One region of the Hydrogenophaga sedimenti genome, then DNA from elsewhere that is predicted to be linked to it. Evidence: predicted binding sites of a transcription regulator. Region 1 holds the regulator's gene; the other holds the start of a gene.

Evidence for each region. Region 1 encodes HrcA, which represses chaperone genes, less so after heat shock. Its sites were predicted from a motif close to TTAGCACTCNNNNNNNNNGAGTGCTAA; they were not measured.
Region 2: rpoH (RNA polymerase sigma factor RpoH) is a predicted target of HrcA. The motif match lies at 5,423-5,449, and genes of this name have one in related genera.

What each region holds. Positions count from the first base shown of each region.
Region 1 covers NZ_JBPZHA010000004.1:139,568-148,057, reverse strand. The annotation lists gene mutY (A/G-specific adenine glycosylase) at 1-822, shown strand, start outside; gene rapZ (RNase adapter RapZ) at 835-1,779, opposite strand; gene recN (DNA repair protein RecN) at 1,776-3,419, opposite strand; gene ACS5NL_RS07940 (NAD kinase) at 3,469-4,386, opposite strand; gene hrcA (heat-inducible transcriptional repressor HrcA) at 4,485-5,504, shown strand; tRNA gene ACS5NL_RS07930 (tRNA-Ile) at 5,565-5,641, shown strand; tRNA gene ACS5NL_RS07925 (tRNA-Arg) at 5,669-5,745, shown strand; gene greB (transcription elongation factor GreB) at 5,822-6,379, shown strand; gene ACS5NL_RS07915 (RelA/SpoT family protein) at 6,389-8,490, opposite strand, start outside.
Region 2 covers NZ_JBPZHA010000011.1:86,642-95,131, reverse strand. The annotation lists gene ACS5NL_RS17715 (branched-chain amino acid ABC transporter permease) at 1-124, shown strand, start outside; gene ACS5NL_RS17710 (branched-chain amino acid ABC transporter permease) at 139-1,233, shown strand; gene ACS5NL_RS17705 (ABC transporter ATP-binding protein) at 1,249-2,019, shown strand; gene ACS5NL_RS17700 (ABC transporter ATP-binding protein) at 2,037-2,753, shown strand; gene lysS (lysine--tRNA ligase) at 2,823-4,370, shown strand; gene rpoH (RNA polymerase sigma factor RpoH) at 4,432-5,388, opposite strand; gene imuA (translesion DNA synthesis-associated protein ImuA) at 5,544-6,422, shown strand; gene ACS5NL_RS17680 (Y-family DNA polymerase) at 6,367-7,671, shown strand; gene ACS5NL_RS17675 (error-prone DNA polymerase) at 7,668-8,490, shown strand, end outside.

The sequences.
Region 1 (8,490 bases):
CTTGGCTACTACAGCCGGGCGCGCAACCTGCACCGCTGCGCGCAGCAGGTGGTGGAGATTCACTGCGGGGTGTTTCCTGTCCAGGCGGCGGAACTGGAGCAGCTGCCGGGCATCGGCGCCTCGACCGCTGCGGCGATTGCCGCCTTCTGCCACGGCGAGCGGATCTCGATCGCCGACGGCAATGTGCGCCGGGTGCTCAGCCGTTTGCTGGCCTTTGGCGGCGACCTTTCGGCGGCTGGTCCGCAGCGCGAGATGTGGGACCTGGCGCAATCGCTGCTGCCAGCATCGCCGGTGCCACAAGACATGGTGGCGTACACGCAGGGGCTGATGGACCTGGGTTCGGGCGTCTGCTCGCGGACGCGGCCTTCCTGCGAGAAGTGTCCGGTGGCCGACCTGTGCGCCGCGAAACATCAGGGCACGACGGACCGGTACCCGGTCAAGACCCGCAAGGTCGCGCGCCGCCACGAAAGCTGGTGGCTGCTGGTGCTGCGGCGCTCTGTTGCCGGTGGTTCGGCGCAGGTCTGGCTGGAGCGGCGGCCGGCGAAGGGCATCTGGGCCGGTTTGTTCTGTGTGCCGGTGCTGGCCGATGAGGCGGCGGCCCTCGCCGTTGCCGGTGTGGACCCGGCAGCGGCGCAAGCCCTGCCGGCGGTGTCGCATGCGCTCACGCACCGCGAGTTGCGGCTGCATCCCGTGCTGGTGGATGTGGCGCCGGGCGGTCCGTGGCCGGTCTCGACGGAGGGGCAGTGGGTGGCGCTGGACAACCTCGCGGCCTGCGGTCTGCCAGCCCCGGTGCGTGCGCTGCTGGAGCGGCTGCCCGCCTGAGGCGGCGGCCGGTCAGTGGGCGGGAGGGGTGGATGCCGCCCGTGCCGCCACGGGCCAGCTGTCGAGCTCGCGGTGCCGCAGGCGTGTCGCCCATTCGGCAGAAAACGCCTTGGCCAGCTGCTCGACCAGGTAGACGGAACGGTGCTGCCCGCCGGTGCAGCCGATGGCGACGGTCACGTAGCTGCGGTGGTCCCGCAGCATCTGGGGCAGCCAGTGGCGCAGGAAGCCGCCGATCTGCTGCTCCATCTGGGCCACTTCCGGCTGGATGGCCAGGAAACCGGCGACCGGGGCGTCGCGCCCGGTGAGCGGACGCAGCAGCGGTTCGTAGTGCGGGTTGGGCAGCATGCGCACGTCGAACACGAAGTCGGCGTCCATCGGAATGCCGCGCTTGAACGCGAACGACTCGAAGACCAGGGTCAGCGGCACCTGCTGCACGCCGAGCACGTCCTTGATCTGGCTGCGCAGTTCGGCCGCGCGGATCAGGCTGGTGTCGAGCACCAGGGCCTGGTCCCGCAGTTCGGAGAGCAGCTCGCGTTCGTATTCGATCGCGTCGGTCAGCGCGCGGTGCTCGTCGTCGGAGGTCTTGAGCGACAGAGGGTGCCGGCGGCGGGTCTCGGAGAAGCGCCTGACCAGGGTGTCGGTGGTCGCATCGAGAAACACCGTGGTCAGGTGGATGGTCATGCCCGGCTGGTGCCGGATCGCGGCCAACCGCGCGGGCAGCCCGGGCAGCGAGGCAGCGCTGCGCACGTCCATGGCGATGGCGACCTTGCTGGCGCGGTGGCTCTGTTCCAGCGCGATGAAGGAGGCCAGCAACTCGGGCGGCAGGTTGTCGACGCAGTAGTAACCCAGGTCTTCGAGGGCGGTGAGGGCGATCGACTTGCCCGAACCGGACATGCCGGTGATCAGCACCAGTTCAAGGATCTCCTGCGCGCGGGGCGTTGCGGTGGCGGTGTTCATGCGGCGAGCAGCTCACGGGCGTGGGCGAGCGAGACTTCGGAGCGGTCGTTGCCGCCGAGCATGCGCGCCAGTTCGGCGACGCGCACTTCGTCGGTGATCGCGGACACGGTGCTATGGGTGGTGGTGCCGCTCAGGCGTTTGCTGACCAGCAGGTGGTGGTCGCCACAGGCCGCGACCTGGGGCAGGTGGGTCACGGCCAGCACCTGGCGGTCGCGGCCGAGCTGCCGCAGCAGCTGCCCCACGGTGTGGGCCACGGCACCGCCGATGCCCGAGTCGACCTCGTCGAAGATCAGGGTCGGGGCCTGCCCCAGCTGGCTGGTGACGACCGAGATCGCCAGCGCGATGCGCGAGAGTTCGCCGCCCGAGGCGACCTTGCCGACAGGGCGGGCGGCGACACCGGCATGGCCGGCGACGAGGAATTCGACCTGTTCCCAGCCGTGGGCCTGCGGCTCGTCCAGCTTCTGCAGTGCGACCTCGAAACGGCCACCCTGCATGCCCAGCGTCTGCATCGCTGCGGTGACGGCTTTCGAGAGCTTGGGCGCGGCCTGTTGCCGCTGCTTGCCCAGGCGGGCCAGTTCGGTGTCGAAGGACTTCCAGGCGCCGCGTTCGGCGGCCTTGAGCGCATCGAGGTCCATGGCCTGGCCAACGCCCTCAAGTTCTTTTTTCCAGCCTTCCAGCAGCTCGGCCAGTTCCTCTGGCGGGCGGCGGTAGCGGCGCGCGAGCGACAGCCATTGCGACAGCCGCTGATCGAGTGCCTCAAGTCCGCTCGGGTCGAGATCGGTGTCGCGTTCGTAGTGGTGCAGGCTGCGCACCGAGTCCTCGACCTGCGCGAGCGCCGCCTGCAGGGCTTCGATGGGGCCGTTGAACATCGGCTCCAGGTGTGCCTGGCCCTGCAACAGGCCCAGCGCGCGGTGGATCAGGGCGGCTGCGCTGCCTTCGTCGTCGTCCAGCGCAGCGGCCGCGCTGCGGGCCGCGTCCTGCAGCCCCTGCGCGTTGGCCATGCGGCTGTGTTGGGCGTTGAGTTCTTCCCATTCGCCGGCGCGCGGCTGCAGTTTGTCCAGTTCGCCGATCTGCCAGGACAGCCGGTCGCTTTCCTGCTGCAGGGTGTTCTGGCGCTCGGTCGCGCTTTCCAGCGCCTTGCGGGCCTGGCGCCAGGCGCCCCACAGTGCCGCCGCGGTCGAGGTGTCGACGCCGGCGTAGGCGTCGAGCAGGCCGCGCACCGCGTCGGCCCGGGTCAGGCTCTGCCAGGCGTGCTGCCCGTGGATGTCGACCAGGTGGTCGGCCAGGATCTTGAGCTGAGCCATGGTGGCCGCGCTGCCGTTGATCCAGCCGCGGCTGCGGCCCTCGGTGTCGACCGTGCGGCGCAGCAGCAAGGCGTCGTCGGCCTGGAAGCCTTGCTCGTCGAGCCATGGCTTGAGCGAGGCCGGCGTGTCGAACTCGGCAGCCACTTCGCAGCGGGGGGCGCCTTCGCGCACCACGCCGCTGTCGCTGCGGGCGCCCAGGGCCAGCTGGAGCGCGTCGATGAGGATGGATTTGCCGGCGCCGGTTTCGCCCGTGAGCACGTTGAAGCCCTGGTCCAGTTCGAGGTCCAGGGCGGGCACGATGACGAAATCACGCAGGACGATGCGTCGCAGGCTCATGGGCGATTCGGAACAAACGGAGGTTGAGAGCCCCGTATTCTGAACGCTCTCACGCGCCTTCGTTCCAGTGCAGCTTCTTGCGCAGGGTGTCGAAGTAGCTCCAGCCCAACGGATGGAGCAGGCGCAGTGTGTGTTCCGAGCGCCGGACCACGATGCGGTCGCCGTGCAGCAGGCTGGTGAGCGACTGCATGTCGAAGTTGGCGCTGGCGTCCTTGCCCGAGACGATCTCGACCGCCACCTCGCAATGCGCAGGCAGCACGATGGGGCGGTTGGACAGGGTGTGCGGTGCGATCGGCACCATGATCCAGCCGCCGACGGCCGGATGCAACAGCGGGCCGCCGGCCGAGAGCGAATAGGCGGTGGAACCGGTGGACGAGGCGATGATCAGGCCGTCGGCGCGCTGGTTGGCCACGAAATGGCCGTCGACCTCGACCCGCAGCTCGATCATGCTGGCCACGCCGCCGCGGTTGACCACCACGTCGTTGAGCGCCGTGGCCTCGAACACGCAGCGCCCGTCGCGCCAGACGCTGGCGGCCATCAGCGCGCGGGGGTCTTCCTCGAACTCGCCGCGCAGGATGGCTCGCAAGTTGTCGCGGTAGCTCTCCAGCGGAATGTCGGTGATGAAGCCCAGGCGCCCCTGGTTGATGCCCACCAGCGGCACACCGTAGCGAGCCAGCTGCCGTCCGATGCCCAGCATGGTGCCGTCGCCACCGATCACCAGCGCCAGGTCGATGGTCTTGCCCATCGCCGGCACATCCAGCGCCGGGTACTGCAGCAGGCCGGTGTTGAGCGCGGTTTCCTGTTCCAGCGAAACCTCGCAGCCTTCGTCGTGCAGGAACTCGGCCAGCTCTTCCACCACCTTGCGAGAACCCGGTGCCTGGTATTTGCCGACCACGGCAACGTGTGCGAATCGCTGGCGTTTCCCCGGTGAGGGGGCCGCTTGGCGGCTGGAATCTGGCTGGGTCATGCACAAATTACAACATAGGGGGCCGCTGTGTCTCGCCCCCCACAAACCCTTGCTCCGTGCGGGACCGCGCAAGGGTGTGTGGTCCGTAAAATGAAGCCATGCTGGACGATCGCTCCAAACTCCTTCTCAAGACCCTGGTCGAGCGCTACATCGCCGACGGCCAGCCGGTGGGCTCGCGCACGCTGGCCAAGGCGGCCGGCATGGAGCTGTCGCCGGCGACCATCCGCAATGTGATGAGCGACCTGGAAGAGCTGGGTCTGATCGCCAGTCCCCACACGTCCGCAGGCCGCATTCCCACGGCGCGCGGCTACCGGCTGTTCGTCGACACCATGCTCACAGTGCGGCGCGACGGATTCGCGAGCGCGCAGAGCATGGGGTCGGCCGGCATCGAGGCCGGTGACCAGCCGCAACGCGTGATCAGCCATGCCGCCCAGATGCTGTCGAGTCTGTCGCAGTACGTGGGCGTGGTGATGGCGCCGCGCCGCGCCTCTGTGTTTCGCCACATCGAATTCCTGAGCCTGTCGGACCGCCGTGTGCTGGTCATCCTGGTGTCGCCCGACGGCGATGTGCAGAACCGGATCATCCATACCCAGGTCAGCTTCAGTCAGTCCCAGTTGCTGGAGGCCGCCAATTTCCTCAATGCCCACTACGCGGGCCTGACGATGGAAGAGGTGCGCGGCCGGCTGCGCAACGAGGTTGAAGCCTTGCGCGGCGAAATCGCCTCGCTGATGCAGGCGGCCGTCGACATCGGCGCCGAAGCCGACACCCAGCAGGAGGACGTGGTGGTGTCGGGCGAGCGCAACCTGCTGTCGGTGAGCGAGTTCTCCAATGACATGGGACACCTGCGACAACTCTTCGACCTGTTCGAGCAGAAGACCCAGCTGATCCGCCTGATGGACGTGTCGTCGCAGGCCGATGGCGTGCGCATCTACATCGGCGGGGAGAGCCATGTCGTGCCGTTCGAGGATCTTTCGGTGGTCACCGCGCCGTATGAGGTGGATGGTCAGGTGGTGGGCACACTGGGCGTGATCGGGCCACAGCGCATGCCCTACGACCGCATGATCCAGATCGTCGATGTGACCGCCAAACTGGTGAGCAACGCGCTGAGCCACAAGTAGAACCGGGCCGCACACCGCGCCGCGATGCGGTCTCTGCCCCCCTACAATCCGGGCCTTGTCGGGCCGTTAGCTCAGTTGGTCAGAGCAGAGGACTCATAATCCTTTGGTCGTTGGTTCAAGCCCAACACGGCCTACCAAAAAACCGTGCTACAATGCATGTCTTCGCGGCTGTAGCTCAGCTGGATAGAGTACTTGGCTACGAACCAAGGGGTCGTGGGTTCGATTCCTGCCAGCCGCACCAAACGAAAAGCCCGCAGCCACAAGCTGCGGGCTTTTTTCTTTTCCGCTCCGAAACGTTCTCTTCGAGCCGTTCTTCCATGAGCAAAGCATTCACCCGCGAAACCGACTCCGACGCAGACGACGAGCTGCCCGAACCGGCGGTGCTGCCGACCGGGGTGAACTACATCACCCGGGCGGGTTACGACCGCCTGCGTGCCGAGTTGATGGCGCTGATCGACGAAGAGCGGCCACGCATCGTCGAGATCGTGCACTGGGCTGCGAGCAACGGTGACCGGTCCGAGAACGGCGACTACCTCTACGGCAAGAAGCGCCTGCGCGAAATCGATCGCCGCATCCGTTTCCTCACCCGCCGGCTCGAAATTGCCGAGGTGGTGGACAGTTCGCTGCACCATGGTGGCGACCAGGTGTTTTTCGGCGCCACCGTGACCTATGCGGACGACGATGGCAAGGAGACCACGGTGACCATCCTCGGTGTCGACGAGGCCGAGAGCGCGCGTCACGAGATCAGCTGGGTGTCGCCGGTGGCGAGAGCCTTATTGAAGGCCAGGGTCGGTGACCTGGTGCGTCTGGTGGTGCCTGGCGGCAGCCAGGAACTGGAAGTCCTGGCCGTCAGCTATCCGGCGCCCGCAGCCTGAGCCGGCGCGTCAGGCGGCCCGGAACCGCTGGGCCTTGATCACCGAGGGGGTGCGCTTGAGGCTGCGCAGCACCTCGGCCAGGTGTCCCCGGTCACGCACCGCGATCGAGAAGCGGATGTCGGTGGCGGTCTGGGCCGGTTCATCGCCCATGTCGACGTGGGTGATGTCGGCTTCGGCCGCCGCGATGGCCGAGGCCACCCGCGCCAGCACACCCTTGCCATCGGCCACGGTCACCACCACGGTGGTCTCGAACGGCCGCACCGGTTCGTCGGCCCATTCGACCTGCAGGAAACGCTCGCCATCGCGCGCCAGCAGGCGCCGGCCGGTCGGGCAGTCGTCGGAGTGCACGATCAGGCCTTCGCCTCGGCCAAGGTACCCGACGATGCGGTCACCGGGAATCGGCTGGCAGCAGCGCGCGTATTGCACCGACAGGCCTTCGCTGCCGTCCAGGCTGACCACACCCTGCGACACCGACTCGTCCTGCCCGGCGGCGTAGCGCTCGGTGCTGATGAGCACGGCATCAGGCTTGAGGCCGGTTTCGGACAGCAACACAGCCAGCTTCTTGCCGACCATGCTGGCGATGCGTTTGCCCATGCCGATGTCGGACAGCAGCTCTTCGCGCGACTTGTTGCCGGTGAAGCGCAGCAGCTTGTCCCAGGTGGCCTTGTGTTCGCCGTCTGCGGTCGGCAGGCTGGCGATGCCTTCGGAACGCAGTGCCTGCTCCAGCATGCGTTCACCCAGCTGGTGCGATTTTTCCTGCGCCAGGGTCTTGAGGTGGTGGCGGATCTTGGAGCGCGCGCGACCGGTCTTGACGAAGGACAGCCAGGCCGGATTGGGTTCGGCGTTCTCCGCGGTGACGATCTCGACCACGTCGCCGTTGGACAGTTCGGTGCGCAGTGGCCGCTGCTCGCCGTTGATGCGGGCGGCGACGGCGCGGTTGCCGACGCCGCTGTGGATGGCGTAGGCGAAGTCCATCACCGTGGCGCCACGCGGCAGCGCCAGGATCTTGCTCTGCGGCGTGAAGACATAGACCGCATCGGGGAACAGGTCGATCTTGATGTGGTCCCAGAACTCGCTGGCGTCGTGGGTCTCCTGCTGGATGTCCAGCAGCGACTGCAGCCACTGAGTGCCCAGGCGCTGCGTGGTGTCGCTGCCTGGCTCGTTGGCCTTGTAGAGCCAGTGGGCGGCCACGCCGGACTCTGCCACCACGTCCATGGCGTGCGTGCGCAGCTGGAACTCGATGTTGGTGCCGAACGGGCCGATGAGGGTGGTGTGCAGCGACTGGTAGCCGTTGACCTTGGGAATGGCCACGTAGTCGCGGAATTTGCCCGGCACCGGCTTGTAGAGCTGGTGCAGCAGACCCATGCCGGTGTAGCAGTCGGTCAGGTCGGGCACGACGATGCGGAAGCCGTAGATGTCGGTCACCTGCGAGAACGACAGGTGCTTGCTGTCCATCTTGCGGTAGACCGAATACAGCGTCTTCTCGCGGCCGACGATGCGCACGGACATGCCCTGGCGAGCGAAGGCGCCCTCGACCTCGCGCTGCACACGGGCGATCAGGTCCTTGCGGCGGGTGCGGGACTTGTTCAGCGCCTTGGACAGGATCTCGTAGCGCCAGGGGTGCAGGAAGCGGAACGACAGGTCCTGCAGCTCGCGGTAGGTGAAATTCAGGCCCAGGCGGTGGGCGATCGGCGCGTAGATTTCCAGCGTCTCGCTGCTGATGCGCTCCCACTTGCTGCGGGGCATGTCGCCCATGGTCCGCATGTTGTGGGTGCGGTCGGCCAGCTTGATCAGGATGACCCGCACGTCCTTGGCCATCGCCAGCAGCATCTTGCGGAAGGACTCGGCCTGGTTCTGCTCGCGCGTGTCAAAGGCCAGCTTCTCCAGCTTGGTCAGGCCGTCGACCAGATCGGCCACTGGTGCGCCGAAGCGCTCGACCAGCTCGGTCTTGCTGACGCCGCAGTCTTCCATGGCGTCGTGCATCAGCGCCGCCATCAGGGCCTGCGCGTCGAGCTTCCATTCGGCGCATTGCGCCGCGACGGCGATCGGGTGGGTGATGTAGGGATCGCCGTTCTTGCGCAACTGGCCCAGATGGGCCTCGTCGGCGAAGC
Region 2 (8,490 bases), on a different contig from region 1:
CGAACTGACCGGCGGTGTGCTGGGCAGCCAGTACGTCGACATCTTCGCCTTCATCGTGCTCGCCCTGGTGCTCACGCTGCGTCCTTCGGGCCTGCTGGGTGAACGTGTGGCCGATCGCGCCTGACCGGGAGACGCAACATGACGAACACCAAGAACGGCAAGATCATTGCCTTTGTACTGGCCGGCATCGCACTGCTGGTCCTGCCCCTGCTGCTGCAGGCCACCGGTTCCAACTCCTGGGCCCGCATCGTCGACCTCGCGCTGCTGTATGTGCTGCTGGCACTGGGTCTGAACATCGTGGTGGGCTACGCCGGCCTGCTGGACCTGGGCTACATCGCGTTCTACGCGGTGGGTGCCTACATCTACGGCCTGCTGGCCTCGCCGCACCTGGCCGACACCTTTCCGGCCATCAAGGCCATGTTCCCCAACGGCGTGCACGTCAACGTCTGGCTGGTGATGCTCGCGGCCGCGGGGATCGCGGGTCTGGTCGGCATGATCCTCGGCGCGCCGACGCTCAAGCTGCGTGGCGACTACCTGGCGATCATCACGCTGGGCTTCGGCGAAATCATCCGCATCTTCATGCTCAACCTGGACCGTCCGGTGAACATCACCAACGGTCCCAAGGGCATCGCGCAGATCGACGCGCTCACCGTGTTCGGCATCAACATGGGACAGCGGCAGACCATCACGCTGGGCGACTGGAGCTACACCTTCCAGCCGGTGACGATGTACTACTACCTGTTCCTGTTCTTCGTGCTGCTGTCGATCGTGCTGTCGTACCGTTTGCAGGACTCGCGCATCGGCCGTGCATGGATGGCCATCCGCGAAGACGAGATCGCTGCCAAGGCCATGGGCCTGAACACCCGCAACCTCAAGCTGCTGGCCTTTGGCATGGGCGCCACCTTCGGCGGCATGTCGGGCGTGCTGTTCTCCTCGTTCCAGCGCTTCGTGTCGCCCGAATCCTTCTCGCTGATGGAATCGGTGATGGTGGTGGCCATGGTGGTGCTGGGCGGTATCGGTCACATCCCGGGCGTGATCCTGGGGGCGCTGATGCTCGCCGGCCTGCCGGAACTGCTGCGCCACATGCCCGACCTGTCCTATGTGACCGGCGGTCGTCTGGGCCCTGAAGTGTTGCGCCAGTTGCTGATCGCACTGGCCATGGTGGTCGTGATGCTGCTGCGTCCGAAGGGCCTGTGGCCTTCGCCCGAGCACGGCAAGGCACTGACGAAGTAACCGAAGGACACCACCATGAGCGAAACCATTCTGAAAGTGGCCAATGTGTCCAAGCGCTTCGGCGGCCTGCAGGCCCTCAGCGATGTGGGCATCACCATCGAACGCGGCCAGGTCTATGGCCTGATCGGCCCCAACGGCGCCGGCAAGACCACGTTCTTCAACGTGCTGACCGGCCTCTACACCCCCGACAGCGGCAGCTTCGAGCTGGCCGGCAAACCCTACACGCCCACCGCGGTGCATGAAGTGGCCAAGGCGGGCATCGCCCGCACGTTCCAGAACATCCGCCTGTTCCCCGAAATGACGGCGGTGGAGAACGTGATGGTCGGCCGCCATGTGCGCACGCACTCGGGCCTGATCGGCGCCGTGCTGCGCACACCGGGCTTCAAGAAAGAGGAAGCGGAGATCCGCAGCCGCGCGATGGAACTGCTGGAGTACGTGGGCATCGCCAAGTTCGCCGACTACAAGTCGCGCACGCTGAGCTACGGTGACCAGCGCCGCCTGGAAATCGCCCGTGCGCTGGCGACCGATCCGCAGCTGATCGCGCTGGACGAACCCGCGGCCGGCATGAACGCGACCGAAAAGGTGCTGCTGCGGGAACTGATCGACCGCATCCGCAAGGACAACCGCACCATCCTGCTGATCGAACACGACGTGAAGCTGGTGATGGGCCTGTGCGACCGCGTGACCGTGCTCGACTACGGCAAGCAACTCTCGTCCGGCACGCCGGCCGAGGTGCAGAGCGATCCCAAGGTGATCGAGGCGTATCTGGGCACTGGCGGCCACTGAAAGAGAGAGCAGACAACATGGCAAACACACTCCTCAAAGTCAGCGGGCTGAAGGTCTCCTACGGCGGCATCAAGGCCGTCAAGGGCGTCGACCTCGAAGTGCGCGAAGGCGAGCTGATCTCGCTGATCGGCTCCAACGGCGCCGGCAAGACCACCACCATGAAGGCCATCACCGGTTCGCTGGGCTTCGAAGGCGGCGACATCGAATACCTGGGCCAGAGCATCAAGGGCCGCGGTGCCTGGGATCTGGTCAAGCTGGGTCTGGCGATGGTGCCGGAAGGCCGCGGTGTCTTCACCCGCATGACCATCACCGAAAACCTGCAGATGGGCGCCTACATCCGCACCGACAAGGCCGGCATCGCCACCGACATCGAGCGCATGTTCGGCATCTTCCCGCGCCTGAAGGAACGCAAGGACCAGCTGGCCGGCACGATGTCGGGCGGCGAGCAGCAGATGCTGGCGATGGCGCGCGCGCTGATGAGCCAGCCCAAGGTGCTGCTGCTGGACGAACCTTCGATGGGGCTGTCGCCGATCATGGTCGACAAGATCTTTGAGGTCGTGCGTGACGTGTCGGCCCAGGGCGTGACCGTGGTGCTGGTCGAGCAGAACGCCCAGCGCGCGCTGCAGATCGCCGACCGTGGCTACGTGATGGACTCCGGCCTGATCACCATGACCGGTGCCGGCAAGGACCTGCTGGTCGACCCGAAGGTGCGTGAGGCGTACCTGGGGCATTGACCTCCGGCCGGAACTTACAATGACGGGTTGCGCTTTCCGGGCGCAACCCGTTTTTATTTGTCCCACACCATGACCACCGAACACGCCCACGCCATCCCCGCCGCCGACGACAACCAGCTGATTGCGGAGCGGCGCGAGAAACTCAAAGGCCTGCGCGAAGCGCAGCAGCGCGGCGAGGGCGTGGCCTTCCCGAACGACTTCAAGCCCCGCGACACCGCCGAAGCGCTGTTCGCCACGCACGGCGAATCGAGCAAGGAAGCGCTGGAAGCCAGCCCGGTGCGCGCCAGCGTCTCGGGCCGCATGATGCTCAAGCGCGTGATGGGCAAGGCCTGTTTCGCGACCATCCAGGATTCGTCCTTCGGCCCCAGCGGCGGCCGCATCCAGCTCTACCTGAACACCGACAGCGTGGGCGAGGAGAAGCTGGCCGCGTTCAAGCACTGGGACCTGGGCGACATCGTCGCGGCCGAGGGCGTGCTCATGCGCACCCGCACCGGCGAGCTGTCGATCCACGCCGACAGCATCCGCCTGATCACCAAGAGCCTGCGCCCGCTGCCCGACAAGTTCCACGGCGTGGCCGACCAGGAAATCAAATACCGCCAGCGCTACGTCGACCTGATGACCGACGAGGCCTCGCGCCGCCGTTTCGTCACCCGCAGCAAGGCCCTGTCCAGCATCCGCGACTACATGGTCGGTCACGGTTTCCTGGAGGTCGAAACGCCCATGCTGCACCCCATTCCCGGCGGTGCCAACGCCAAGCCCTTCAAGACGCACCACAACGCGCTGGACCAGGAAATGTTCCTGCGCATCGCGCCCGAGCTGTATCTGAAGCGCCTGCTGGTGGGTGGTTTCGAGCGTGTGTTCGAGATCAACCGCAACTTCCGCAACGAAGGCATCAGCGTCCGCCACAACCCCGAATTCACCATGATGGAGTTCTACGCGGCGTACTGGAACTACCAGGACCTGATGGACTTCAACGAGCAGCTGATCCGCCACGTGGTCAAGCAGGTGCACGGCGACACGCCGCTGACCTACAACGGTCAGCCGGTCGACGTGTTCTCGCCGTTTGAGCGCCTGACGATCCGCGAAGCCATCCTCAAGTACACCGACGCCGGTGCCGGCGTGGACGACACGGCCTGGCTGATCCCGGCGCTCAAGAAGCTGGGCATGAGCGAAGAGAAGCACCAGCTGTCCAGCCGCAGCCTGGCCAGCCTGCAGGTGCTGTATTTCGAAGAGACGGTGGAAGAGAAGCTCTGGAACCCGACCTTCATCATGGAGCACCCGACCGAGATTTCGCCGCTGGCCCGCGCCAACGACGACCGCCCGGAAGTGACCGAGCGCTTCGAGCTCTACATCACCGGCCGCGAATTCGGCAACGCCTTCTCCGAGCTGAACGACGCCGAAGACCAGGCCGCGCGCTTCCATGCGCAGGTCGCGGCCAAGGACGGTGGCGACGAAGAGGCGATGTACTACGACGCCGACTTCATCCGCGCGCTGGAATACGGCATGCCCCCGGCCGGCGGCTGTGGCATCGGCATCGACCGCCTGATGATGCTGCTGACCGACTCGCCCAGCATCCGCGACGTGATCCTGTTCCCGGCGCTGCGACGCGAGGCTTGATCCCAGACCGACAAAAAGAAACCGCCCTCGGGCGGTTTCTTTTTGGGTGGTCCGCGGCGGATCAGGCGAACTCGGCCAGCGCCTTGCGCATCTTCTTCATGGCCGCGACCTCGATCTGGCGGATGCGCTCGGCGCTCACGCCGTACTCGGCCGCCAGTTCGTGCAGCGTCATGCCGCCCGAGCCGTCGTCGTTCACCTTGAGCCAGCGCTCGGTCACGATGCGGCGCGAGCGGTCGTCGAGCTCGCCCATGGCGCGTGCCACGCCTTCGGTGGCCAGCGCGTCGCGCTGCGCCGATTCGAGCACGGCGGTCGGCTCGTGGGTCGCGTCGGCCAGATAGGCGATCGGGCCAAAACTGTCTTCGCCGTCCTCGCCGGGGCTGGGGTCGAGCACCACGTCGCCGCCCGAGAGCCGGGTTTCCATCTCGCGCACTTCTTCGGGCTTGACCTTCAGGTCGCGCGCGACCAGATCGACCTCGCCGTCGGAAAACGCTTCGCGGTGCGTGTCACCGTCCAGTGCCTCGGCGCGGAAACCCTGCTTCATCGAGCGCAGGTTGAAGAACAGCTTGCGCTGGGCCTTGGTCGTGGCGACCTTGACCATGCGCCAGTTCTTCAGGATGTATTCGTGGATCTCGGCCTTGATCCAGTGGATCGCGTAGCTGACCAGGCGCACGCCCTGTTCGGGGTCGAAGCGCTTGACGGCCTTCATCAGGCCGACGTTGCCTTCCTGGATCAGGTCGCCGTGCGGCAGGCCGTAGCCGAGGTACTGGCGGGCGATCGAGACCACCAGGCGCAGGTGCGACATCACCAGCTGCCCGGCGGCATCAAGGTCGTTGTGGTCGCGCAGGCGGCGCGCGGCCGACTGCTCTTCTTCCAGCGTCAGCAGCGGCATGCGGTTGACGGCGGAGATGTAGGCGTCCAGGTTGCCCAGTGGCGGCAGCGTCAGCGAACGGTTCCACGGGCTGGCAACGGCCAGCGTGGCAGACGGCAGGGCAGCGGGGGCAAGCAGGGTGTGGGACATCAGAAAGAGCCTCCTAAGTGGTCTCGCTCAAATATTAGCACTCTCTCTGAGTGAGTGCTAAAGGAATGGTTCCATGACCGTGAAGTCTGTGATGGACAATCGCTCCGGTTTCTTGTACTGTACATAAAAACAGTATTTGATGCCTTGAACCTGCCATGTCCGTCTTGCCCCTGCGTCTATCCGGCGACTTGCCGGAGGTTTCCGCGTCCGCTGCCGTTGCTGGCCGGCTGCCGCGCGAAACCATGCCACAGGCGTTGCCGCGTGCGGTGGCAGAGGCGATCTGGCGCGGTGACCAGCTGGGGCGACCGGTCATGGCCACGCTGCCCAGCGGGTTCGAGGCGCTGGACGCTGCCCTGCCGGGCGGCGGCTGGCCCTGTCAGGGGTTGACCGAGATCCTCAGCACCCAGGGGGGCACGCTGGAGTGGCGGTTGTTGGGGCCGGCGCTGGCCCGGGTCTGTGCCGCCGGTCGCAGCGTGGTGCTGGTCGGACCGCCGCAGCCGCCGCACCTGCCGGGTCTGCGTTTCGAGGGGGTGACAGAGCAGCAGCTGGTCTGGGTGCAGGCCGAAACGCCGGCCGAGCGCCTGTGGGCGACCGAACAGCTGCTCAAAGGGCGTTCCTGTGGGGCGCTGATCGCCTGGCTGCCCAAGGCGCGGCCCGAGCAGCTGCGCCGACTGCAGGTGCTGGCCGGTGCGGGCGATGCGCCGGTGTTCCTGTGCCGGCCGGCAGAGGAGGCCAGCAGTGCCTCGGCCGCACCACTGCGGCTGCTGGTGCGGGTGGAGGCAGACTGGTGCCTGGCGGTCGAGGTGTTCAAGCGCAAGGGGCCGCCGCTGGAGGCGCCCTTGCATCTGCAGGCCATGCCGGCGGCGTTGCACGCGATCCTGACGCCCCGGCTGCGCCAGCCCAGCCGGCTGCTGCCGCGCGATCCGGCGCGTGCACCCGCACCGGTGCCGACGGCGCCGGCTTTTCACGAGAGCGACCATGCTCTGGTCAGCGCTGCTGCTGCCACCGCCCGACGACAGCGCTTGGCCCACTGACGCGGCGCTGCAGGCGCTGGCGCTCTGGGCCCTTCAGTTCACGCCCCGGGTCGCCGTCGCCGACGAAGCCGTGGTCATGGAGCTGGCGGCCAGCGTGCGCCTGTTCGGTGGCCGGCATGCGCTGCACCAGCGTGTGCAGGCCGAAGGCGCCGAGCTGGGTGTGGGCCGGATCGCCTGGGCGCCCAACAGCCTGGCGGCGCTGGCGCTGGCGCGTGCCGGCATGTCCAACGGATTGGCCGGACCGCTGGGGGCACTGCTCGATGCCCTGCCCATGGAGACGCTCAGCGCCGTGCGCCCGCACCGGCTCACGCTGGCGCACATCGGCTGCCGCACCCTGGGCGATGTGCGGCGGCTGCCGCGGGGGGGCGTGGGCCGCCGCTTCGGCCAGCCGCTGCTGGCGGCGCTCGACCAGATCTACGGCCGGGCGCCCGAGGTGCACCAGTGGATCGAGCCGCCCGAGCGCTTTGCGCAACGGCTGGAGCTGATGTTCCGGGTGGACGACGCGCCGGCCCTGCTGTTCGGTGCGCGGCGCCTGCTGCTGTCGCTGTGCGGCTGGCTGGCGGCGCGCCACAGTGGCACCACCGCGTTCACGCTGCACTGGGCGCACGACGCCATGCGCGCGAAGTCGGCGGGCGAGGGCGGTTGCCTCACCGTGCGCACGGCAGAACCCACGCGCCAGATCGACCACCTGTGCCGTCTGCTGGCCGAGCACCTGGCCCGGGTGGAACTGCTGGCGCCGGTGGGTGACCTGGAACTCACCGCCGACGTCGTGCAGCCGCTGGAGGAGCACAGCGCCTCCTGGCTGCCCGACGAGGACGCCGGCAGCGAGGCGCTGCCCCTGGTGCTGGAGCGCATCGCCGTGCGCCTGGGACCGCAGCGTGTCCTACGGCCGGTGCTGTGCGAAGACCACCGCCCCGAGTGGATGTGCCGCTGGCAGCCGGCGGGCGAACCCTTGCCCCGCAAGCCGGTCCCGGGCAGCGATGTGCCGCAGCCCGGTTTCATCCTGCCGGCGCCGCTCAAGCTGCTGGTGCGCGGCGACCGGCCGTATTACCAGGGCGAGTTGCAGCTGCTTGTCGGCCCGCAGCGGGTCGAGGGCGGCTGGTGGGACCGCGACGAGGCGCAGGGACAGATCCGCCATGTGGCGCGCGATTACTGGGTCGCGCAGTCGGTGCACGCGGGGGTGCTGTGGGTGTTTCAGACGCGGCTGGATCAATCACCCGCATGGTTTTTGCACGGAGTGTTTGCATGAGCACGCTGCTGCCCGATTACGCGGAGCTGCTGTGTTGCTCCAACTTCAGCTTCCTGCGCGGCGCAAGCCGGCCGGAAGAGCTGGTGCAGCGCGCGCATGCGCTGGGCTACCACGCGCTGGCGCTGACCGACGAGTGTTCGCTGGCCGGGATCGTGCGTGCCCATGTGGCGGCGAAGGCGCTGCAGTTTCCGCTGCTGGTGGGCAGCCAGTTCCAGGTGCAGTGCGACGCGCCGTTCATGCAGTGCGACGCGCCGTTCAACCTGGTGGTGCTGGCCACCAACCTGAACGGCTACGGCAACCTCTGCGAGTGCATCACGCGGTTGCGCCGCACGGCGAGCAAGGGCACGTACCGGCTCACGCTGGAGCGCATCAGCGCCGATGCGCTGGCCGACTGCCTGGTGATCGCCGTACCGCAGCGCGGCAGCACGCAGGCGCAGATGGACAGCGTGGCGCGCTGGCTTCTGCAGCACTTCGTGGGGCGCTGCTGGCTGGGCGTGGAGCAGCTGCGCCTGATGGACGACGAGATGCGCCTGCACCGGCTGCGCCAGAGCAGCGAGCTCACGGCGGTGCCGCTGGTGGCGGTGGGCGACGTGCACATGCACGTGCGCTCGCGCAAGGCGCTGCAGGACGTGCTCACCGCGACCCGCGTCGGCAAGCCGCTGACCGCGTGTGGCCACGCGCTGGCGCCGAACGCCGAGCAGCACCTGCGGTCGCGGCTGTCGCTGGCGCAGTGTTACCCCGAGGCCCTGCTGGCCGAGACGCTGAAGGTGGCGGAACGCTGCCGTTTCTCGCTCGACGAACTGGCCTACCAGTACCCCA